2 regions of the Streptomyces sp. DT190 genome follow, and region 1 is predicted to be linked to the other one. Evidence: riboswitches for the same ligand, from Rfam matches in the RefSeq annotation. Region 1 holds a riboswitch; the other holds the start of a gene.

Region 1 (4,183 bases):
CGAAGACCGGCTCCAGCGGCGTCTGGTAGAGCATGTGGTGGACGAACCACAGCACCGAGTTGGCGATGCCGTTGTACGCGTCGGCGTGCACGTCGGCCGGGATGTCCAGCATCCGCACGCCGTCCTCCCCGGCTCCGCGCCGGACCGCCTCCCGGTCGCCGTCGGACAGCGCCGAGCACACCCACAGCGCGTCCGCGTCCGAGCCGATCGCGGAGAGCCCCGAGACCAGCCCGCCGCCGCCCCGCTTGGCGTTCAGCGAACCGTCCTCACCGACCGTGTAGGAGACCGGGCCCCGGTTGGAGGCCACCAGTACCCGTGCAGAACCGTGCGTCGAACCCATAGGCCTCAACCTAGCCCGGCCTGTAAACGCTCAAACGTACGGACCTGCCGCGTCCGGCCGAAAACGGCCCCGGTCAGGCCGCCCGGCGCGCCTGGTACTCGGCGATCTCCACCATCGGCGGACGTTCCTCCGTGTCCACCGAGTACGTCCGCGGCTCGAAGCCGTCGCCACCCCGTTCGAACTGCGTCAGGGACGGCCGGATCAGGTGCCCCCGGGCCAGCCGCAGCTGCGCCGTGCGGTAGATCTCGGCGGCCATCCGGCCCAGGGCCTGCCCGTCCTGGTGCCGGTGCTTGCGCACCCCGACGTCCACCTGGGCGAGGGCGTCCAGGCCCACCAGGTGCAGGGCGTCCACCAGCATGCCCAGCTCGATGCCGTACCCGACGGGGAACGGCAGCTGCTCCAGCAGCGAGCGGCGGGCCGCGTACTCCCCGCCCAGCGGCTGCACGAACCCGGCCAGCCGCGGCCAGTGCATGTTGAGCAGCGGGCGCGCCATCAGCTCGGTGACCCGGCCGCCCTGCCCGGCGGCGCCGCCCAGGGGCCGGTCGTACATGCCCTTGACCAGGGCCACGTCCGGGTCGGTCAGCAGCGGGCCGACGATCCCCGAGACGAAGTCGGACGAGAAGTCCCGCAGGTCCGCGTCGACGAAGCAGACGATGTCCCCGCGCGTGACGAGCAGCGAGCGCCACAGCACCTCACCCTTGCCGCGTACGGCCGGGACGCGCGGGAGTATCGCGTCGCGGTGCACCACCGTCGCGCCCGCGGCGGCGGCCACCTCGGAGGTGCGGTCGGTCGAGCCCGAGTCGACGACGACCAGCTCGTCGACGAGCGGGACCTGCAGCATCAGGTCGTGCCGGATGACGGCGGCGATGTCGCCGACCGTCTCCTCCTCGTTCAGCGCGGGCAGCACCACACTGACCGTGCGGCCCGTGCGCTGCTTGGCGGCCATGATCCGGTGGAGCGGGCGTTCGTTCGCAGACCAGGAACGGGTGCTCAGCCAGCGCTCGACTTCTTCCAGCACCGTGGCGGCTCCTTAGCGTTCTCTCGGCGGGACGGGATGTGACGCGTCTCGCGGTTCGGACGACTATCTCAACTGTCCTGGTCGTCGGTTACAGTCTTGAACAACGCGGATGACCATCGCATGTCCGAGGTCGCCCGCCGTCTACAACCACATACAGCTCATCCAGAGGGGCAGAGGGAAACGGCCCGATGAAGCCCCGGCAACCCTCCAGTCGGTTCTCGTAGGTCACTGGCGACCACAGCGCGAGGCTCCCGGCTAGGGAAGGTGCCAAATCCGTCTCACGGCGAGATGCGTCGTGAGGAAGATGAGGAGAAAGGGCCTCGCCTCACATGGCTGTGCAGACTGTTGCAAGCACCACGAACTCCACCGTAGACCTCGGCCCGGCCGCCGCCCTGAGCTGCCGCGAGTGCGGTCACCGCGTGCCCCTCGGCCCGGTTTTCGCCTGCGAGGAGTGTTTCGGCCCGCTGGAGATCGCCTACGACTTCTCGTCCTACGACGCCGAGGAGCTGCGCAAGACGATCGAGGCGGGCCCCGCGAACATCTGGCGCTACGCCCCGCTGCTGCCGGTCCCGGCCGACGTGGCGGACAAGCCGAACATCAACCCGGGCTGGACCAAGCTGGTCAAGGCCGACAACCTCGCGCGCGAGCTGGGCGTCGACGCCGGCAAGCTGTTCGTCAAGGACGACTCCGGCAACCCGACGCACTCCTTCAAGGACCGCGTCGTCGCGCAGGCCCTGGAGGCCGCCCGCGCCTTCGGCTTCACCACCCTCTCCTGCTCCTCCACCGGCAACCTCGCCGGTGCGGTGGGCGCCGCGGCGGCCCGCGCCGGCTTCCGCTCGTGCGTGTTCATCCCGCACGACCTGGAGCAGGGCAAGGTCGTCATGGCCGCGGTGTACGGCGGCGAGCTCGTCGGCATCGAGGGCAACTACGACGACGTGAACCGCTTCTGCTCCGAGCTGATCGGCGACCCGGCCGGCGAGGGCTGGGGCTTCGTCAACGTCAACCTGCGGCCGTACTACGCCGAGGGCTCCAAGACGCTGGCGTACGAGATCTGCGAGCAGCTCGGCTGGCGGCTGCCCGACCAGCTCGTGGTGCCGATCGCCTCCGGCTCCCAGCTCACGAAGATCGACAAGGGCCTGCAGGAGCTGATCAAGCTCGGGCTGGTCGAGGACAAGCCGTACCGGATCTTCGGCGCGCAGGCCGAGGGCTGCTCGCCGGTGTCGACCGCGTTCAAGGCCGGGCACGACGTGGTGCGGCCGCAGAAGCCGGACACGATCGCCAAGTCGCTGGCGATCGGCAACCCGGCGGACGGGCCGTATGTGCTGGACATCGCGCGGCGCACGGGCGGTGCGGTGGAGGACGTGACGGACGAGCAGATCGTCGACGCGATCAAGGTCCTCGCCAGGACCGAGGGGATCTTCGCGGAGACCGCGGGTGGGGTGACCGTGGGCGTGACGCGCAAGTTGGTGGAGAGCGGGGTTCTCGACCCGGCGAAGACGACCGTGGTGCTCAACACCGGGGACGGTCTGAAGACGCTGGACGCGGTGGCGGGCACGGGGCTGACCGCGACCATTCGTCCCAGTCTGGAGTCGTTCCGTGAAGCCGGGCTCGTCTGAGCGTCGTTGTTCGCTGCGGGCCGTGGGGGCTGGTCGCGCAGTTCCCCGCGCCCCTGAGGGCGATACCCAACCGGAGGTTCTGAAGTCATGAGCGTCACCGTTCGCATCCCCACCATCCTGCGTACCTACACCGGCGGGCAGGCCGAGGTCGCCGCCGAGGGGGCGACCCTGGGCGAGGTCATCGCCGATCTGGAGAAGAACCACACGGGGATCGCCGCCCGGGTGCTGGACGACCAGGGGAAGCTGCGCCGCTTCGTCAACGTGTACGTGAACGACGACGACGTGCGGTTCGAGCAGGGGCTGGAGACGGCCACCCCGGACGGTGCCGGCGTGTCGATCATCCCCGCCGTCGCGGGAGGCTGAGCGGGCCCGTAAACCGGTCGGCCGGCCTGATTGTTACCTGGAGTAATGCCGGTCACGGAGAGTTCATCGAATTGCCCCCACCGTGAGAGAAGCGGAGGGGGCAATTCCATGTGATTGAGCGCGGTACAGTTGGGGAACGCGATCCCGATCCTGTGATCGGAACTCTGAATTCCCGCTGCGAGCCCGACAAGATGTAGCCAAAGTGTGCGTGTCTTTCGCGGCTTTTGCGTATTTTATGTGGCCCGACTTGCCCTGAATTCGGGCGAATTCTCCCCACATTCCGGACCCTGCGCGTCCAGAATTCTCGTCCGATTGACCTGTTGCAGACGGCAGTTGGACAGATACATTCAGCCGCGGTCGACGCGTTCCGGCGCACGCCCCCAACCGTGGGGGGTGAGGTCTGACCCGGGTCCGCGAAGTGTGGATCTGTGCAAGGGCCAGTAATAGGGGAGTTAGGCATGGCTCAGGGCACCGTCAAGTGGTTCAACGCGGAGAAGGGGTACGGCTTCATCGCGGTCGACGGTGGTGCGGATGTTTTCGTCCACTACAGCGCGATCCAGATGGACGGCTACCGCACCCTGGAAGAGGGCCAGCGGGTCGAGTTCGAGATCTCGCAGGGCCAGAAGGGTCCGCAGGCCGACATGGTTCGCGTCACCGCCTGAACGCGCACCACGACCGACGCGCAAGCGACAGGTCTTCTCAGAAGGGCTCGCACCCCCCGGGGTGTGGGCCCTTCGGCCTGTTCGCAGCGGGTGCCGGGGGGTGTTCGCGGGTGGCTGACGACCCTGCCCGATCCCCGGGAGGCGCTTGCACTCGCCATGCCCGAGTGCTAATCATTGCGTTAGC
Region 2 (4,183 bases), on a different contig from region 1:
TACGGCCGCCCGGTCCTGGCCCTGGCCGGCACCCTCGGCGAGGGCGCGCACCAGGTACCCGGCGTGGACGCCTGCCACGGCATCCTGCCCGGCCCGATGGAACTGGCGGAGGCGCTGCTGCGCGCGAGCGAGCTGCTCACCGACGCCACCGAGCGGGCCCTGCGGATGATCGTCCTGGGCGCCCGGCTACCGCTGCTGCCCGGCCCGGCCGCTCACGCGGAGGTGTCCGGCACGCAACGGCCGTCCTCCGTGCGGTAGTTCCACCGCGCCCCGTCCGTCACGAGCTCCCGCACGGCCCGCACGAACCGCTCCACGTGCTCGTCCGGCGTGCCCGCGCCGAAGCTCACCCGGATGGCGTTGAGCGACCGCTCCCCCGGCTCGGCCTCCGGCGCCCCGCACTCGCCCTGCGTCTGCGGGGCGCTGCCGAGCAGCGTGCGCACCAGCGGGTGGGCGCAGAACAGCCCGTCCCGCACGCCGATGCCGTACTCGGCGGACAGCGCGGCGGCGAAGTGGGAGCTGTTCCAGCCGTCGACGACGAAGGAGAGCACACCCACACGCGGGGCGTCGTCGCCGAAGAGGGACAGGAAGCGCACCTGCGGCACCCCGGCGAGACCCGCGCGCACCTTCTCGATCAGGTACCGCTCCCGGGCGACGAGGGTGTCGAACCCGGCCTCGGTGAGGGCCTTGCAGGCGGAGGCGATGGAGTAGGCGCCGATGACGTTCGGCGAGCCGGCCTCGTGCCGGGCGGCGCTGTCGTGCCACTGCACGTCCACGCCCCCGTCCGCACGCCGCGCGACCTTCCGGCTGGCGCCGCCGCCCGCGAGGTACGGCTCCGCCCGGCGCAGCCAGTCGGCCCGCCCGGCCAGGACACCGGAGCCGAAGGGCGCGTACAGCTTGTGCCCGGAGAAGGCCACCCAGTCGACGTCGAGGTCCGCGACGGACACCGGGTGGTGCGGGGCCAACTGGGCGGCGTCCAGCACGATCCGCGCCCCGTGGGCGTGCGCGGCCGCGGCCAGCTCCCGTACGGGCCACAGCTCGCCGGTGACGTTCGACGCGCCGGTGACGCAGACCAGGGCCGGGCCGTGCGGGTCGCGGGCGGCGAGGGCGCCCTCCAGGGTCTCGACGGCCTCGCGGTGGCTCCGCGGGGCGTCGAGGTAGGTGACGCGGGCGTCGCGCCAGGGCAGCAGGGAGGCGTGGTGCTCGGTCTCGAACACGAAGACCTGGCAGTCCCCGGGCAGGGCGGCGGCGAGGAGGTTGAGGGAGTCCGTGGTGGACCGGGTGAACACGACCTGGTCGTCGGCGCGGCAGCCGAGGAACTCCGCGACGGTCCGGCGGGCGTTCTCGAACAGGTCGGTCGACAGCTGGGACAGGTACCCGGCGCCGCGGTGGACACTGCCGTAGTACGGCGCGTAGGCGGCGACGTCGTCCCAGACCCGCTGCAGCGCCGGGGCGCTGGCGGCGTAGTCGAGCGCGGCGTAGGTGACCTCACCGCCCGTCACCAGCGGCACGGTGACATCCCGCCCCAGAACGGGCAGCGGGGCACAAACGGACTGGTCGGCGGCAGCAGTGAAGACGGACATGACGAACTCCCGTGAGAAACAGGGGTGAAGGAGGAAGGGTGTGCGGAGGCGGGGCTCTGCGGCCCTATCGCATTCGCTGACTCACGGAAGACTCCTCGTCGACCAGGACCCCTGGTGTCGCGAGGGGTCCGCGCTTGCCGTAGACCTCGCTGCCTACGGCCTGGTCTTCACCCGGGGCACCCCGCCACGGACGGAGGGTTGCCGGACAGTCGGCCGGGGCCTCATGACTGTCACTCATGACCTGGTACGGGAACGTACGTGAAGTGATCGGCGTCCCGCAACCCGGGTCCGGATCGCGGGACGCACCTCACAGCCGGCCCGTCACGCGTTGCTGGCGGCCACCCACCGCTCCAGCGTCCGCTTGGCGGCCCCCGAGTCGATCGCCTCGGCCGCCTTCGCCATGCCCGCGCGGATCTGCTCGGCCAGCGTGCCCGTGCCCGGCTCCAGGGCCACCAGCGCCGCCGCCGCGTTCAGCAGCACCGCGTCCCGCACCGGGCCCCGCTCACCGTCCAGCAGACGGCGGGCGACCTCGGCGTTGTACGAGGCGTCCGCGCCGCGCAGGGCCTCCACCGGGACCAGTTCGAGGCCCACCTCCCGCGGGTCGAAGGCCTCCTCGGTCACCTTGCCGTCGCGGACGATCCAGACCCGGGACGTGGCGGTGGTGGTCAGTTCGTCGAGACCGTCGTCGCCGCGGAAGACCAGGGAGGAGTGGCCGCGCTCGGCGAAGACGCCGGCGACGATCGGCGCCATGCGCGGATCGGCCACGCCGACCGCCTGGGCGCGGACCTTGGCCGGGTTGGTCAGCGGGCCGAGGACGTTGAAGATCGTCCGGATGCCCAGCTGCCCGCGGGCCGCGCCCGCGTACCGCATCGACGGGTGGAACTTCGCCGCGAAGCAGAAGGTGATCCCGGCCTCCTCGGCCACCCCCGCCACCCGGTGCGTGGGCAGCTCCAGGTTGACGCCGAGCTTCTCCAGGACGTCCGAGGCGCCGGAGGCCGAGGACGCGGCGCGGTTGCCGTGCTTGACGACCTTCGCGCCCGTGCCGGCGATGACGATCGCCGACATGGTCGAGATGTTGACGGTCTTGGCACCGTCGCCGCCCGTGCCGACGATGTCGACGGCCGGGCCCGGCACCTCGATGACGTTCGCGTGCGCGTACATCGCCCGGACGAACCCGGCGATCTCCTCGACGGTCTCCCCCTTGGCGCGCAGCGCCACCACGAACCCGGCGATCTGCGCGTCCGTCGCCTCGCCGCGCATGATGAGGTCCATCGCCCAGGCGGTGTCGTCGGCGGTCAGATCACGACCCTGCAGCAGGCCGTTCAACAGCAGGGGCCAGGAGCGGCCCGCCGCGGTGTCGCCTCCAGCGGGGGTCACAGCGCTCATAAGCCGCTCCAGGATCAGGCGTCCCGCACTGCGGGACGAGAGTCTCGACGAGGTCCACCCTATCCAGCCCCGGCCACCACGAAGGGCCCCGTCCGAACACCGGACGGGGCCCTTGTGTGGCGTGGCGAAGCAGTGATCAGTGGTGGCCGTGGCCGCTCGTGATCTCCCGGTACTCCTCGACGGTGGGCTTCGGGATCTGGGCGCCCTCGCCGTAGTAGGCGTCGCTGAGCTTGGCGCGCAGCTTCTCGGAGCCCTTCACCTTGCGCTCGACACCGTTCTCGTCGACCGTCGGGCCGAGCTCGACCGGCTCGTACTGCTCGTGCGCCGTGAGCGTGTACATCTGCTCCTGGCTGAGCGGCTCGTGCACCTCGATGAACTCACCGTGCGGCAGGCGCTTGATGATGCCCGACTCGCGGCCGTGCAGCACCTTGTCCTTGTCCCGGCGCTGCAGGCCGAGGCAGATCCGCTTGGTGACGATGAAGGCGATGACCGGCCCGGCGAAGAACCCGATCCGGACGAACCAGGTGACCGCGTTGATCGACAGGTGGAAGTGCGTGGCGACGATGTCGTTGCCACCGCCGATCAGCATGATCATGTAGCCGGTGACCCAGGCGACACCGAACGCGGTGCGCGTCGGGGCGTTGCGCGGCCGGTCCAGGATGTGGTGCTCGCGCTTGTCCCCGGTCACCCACGACTCGATGAACGGGTACAGGGCGATGATCGCGAGGAACAGGCCGAAGAGCACCAGCGGGATGAACACGCCCAGGACGAGCGTGTGACCCCAGAAGTTGATCTCCCAGCCGGGCATGGCGCGGACCAGGCCCTCGGCGAAGCCCATGTACCAGTCGGGCTGGGCGCCGGTCGACACCTGGTCGGGCCGGTACGGGCCGAGGACCCAGATCGGGTTGACGGTCGCGATGCCGGCGAGGGCCGCGATGACACCGAAGACCAGGAAGAAAAAGCCTCCGGCCTTGGCCATGTAGACCGGCAGCAGCGGCATGCCGACGACGTTCTTGTTGGTCCGTCCGGGACCCGCGAACTGCGTGTGCTTGTGGTAGAAGACCAGGATCAGGTGGCCGACCACGAGCCCGAGCATGATGCCCGGCAGCAGCAGGATGTGGATCGAGTAAAACCGGGCGACGAAGTCGGTGCCCGGGAACTCCCCGCCGAACAGGAACATCGAGATGTACGTGCCGACGATCGGCACGGACAGGATC

The links. Region 1 has a riboswitch for S-adenosylmethionine ahead of thrC (threonine synthase). Riboswitches for the same ligand answer to the same signal wherever they lie in the genome.
Region 2: linked by a shared signal. The riboswitch ahead of ACPXCS_RS18955 (aminotransferase class V-fold PLP-dependent enzyme) and the one ahead of thrC (threonine synthase) in region 1 are both predicted to bind S-adenosylmethionine.

Annotation. Positions count from the first base shown of each region.
Region 1 is NZ_JBNCNM010000021.1:117,969-122,151, forward strand. It holds gene ACPXCS_RS30365 (alpha,alpha-trehalose-phosphate synthase (UDP-forming)) at 1-340, opposite strand, end outside; gene ACPXCS_RS30370 (glucosyl-3-phosphoglycerate synthase) at 414-1,358, opposite strand; SAM riboswitch class I at 1,514-1,669, shown strand; gene thrC (threonine synthase) at 1,688-2,974, shown strand; gene ACPXCS_RS30380 (ubiquitin-like small modifier protein 1) at 3,062-3,337, shown strand; gene ACPXCS_RS30385 (cold-shock protein) at 3,796-3,999, shown strand.
Region 2 is NZ_JBNCNM010000010.1:6,238-10,420, reverse strand. It holds gene ACPXCS_RS18960 (glycerate kinase) at 1-258, shown strand, start outside; gene ACPXCS_RS18955 (aminotransferase class V-fold PLP-dependent enzyme) at 213-1,580, opposite strand; SAM riboswitch class IV at 1,706-1,822, opposite strand; gene trpD (anthranilate phosphoribosyltransferase) at 1,902-2,966, opposite strand; gene ACPXCS_RS18945 (cytochrome b) at 3,103-4,183, opposite strand, start outside.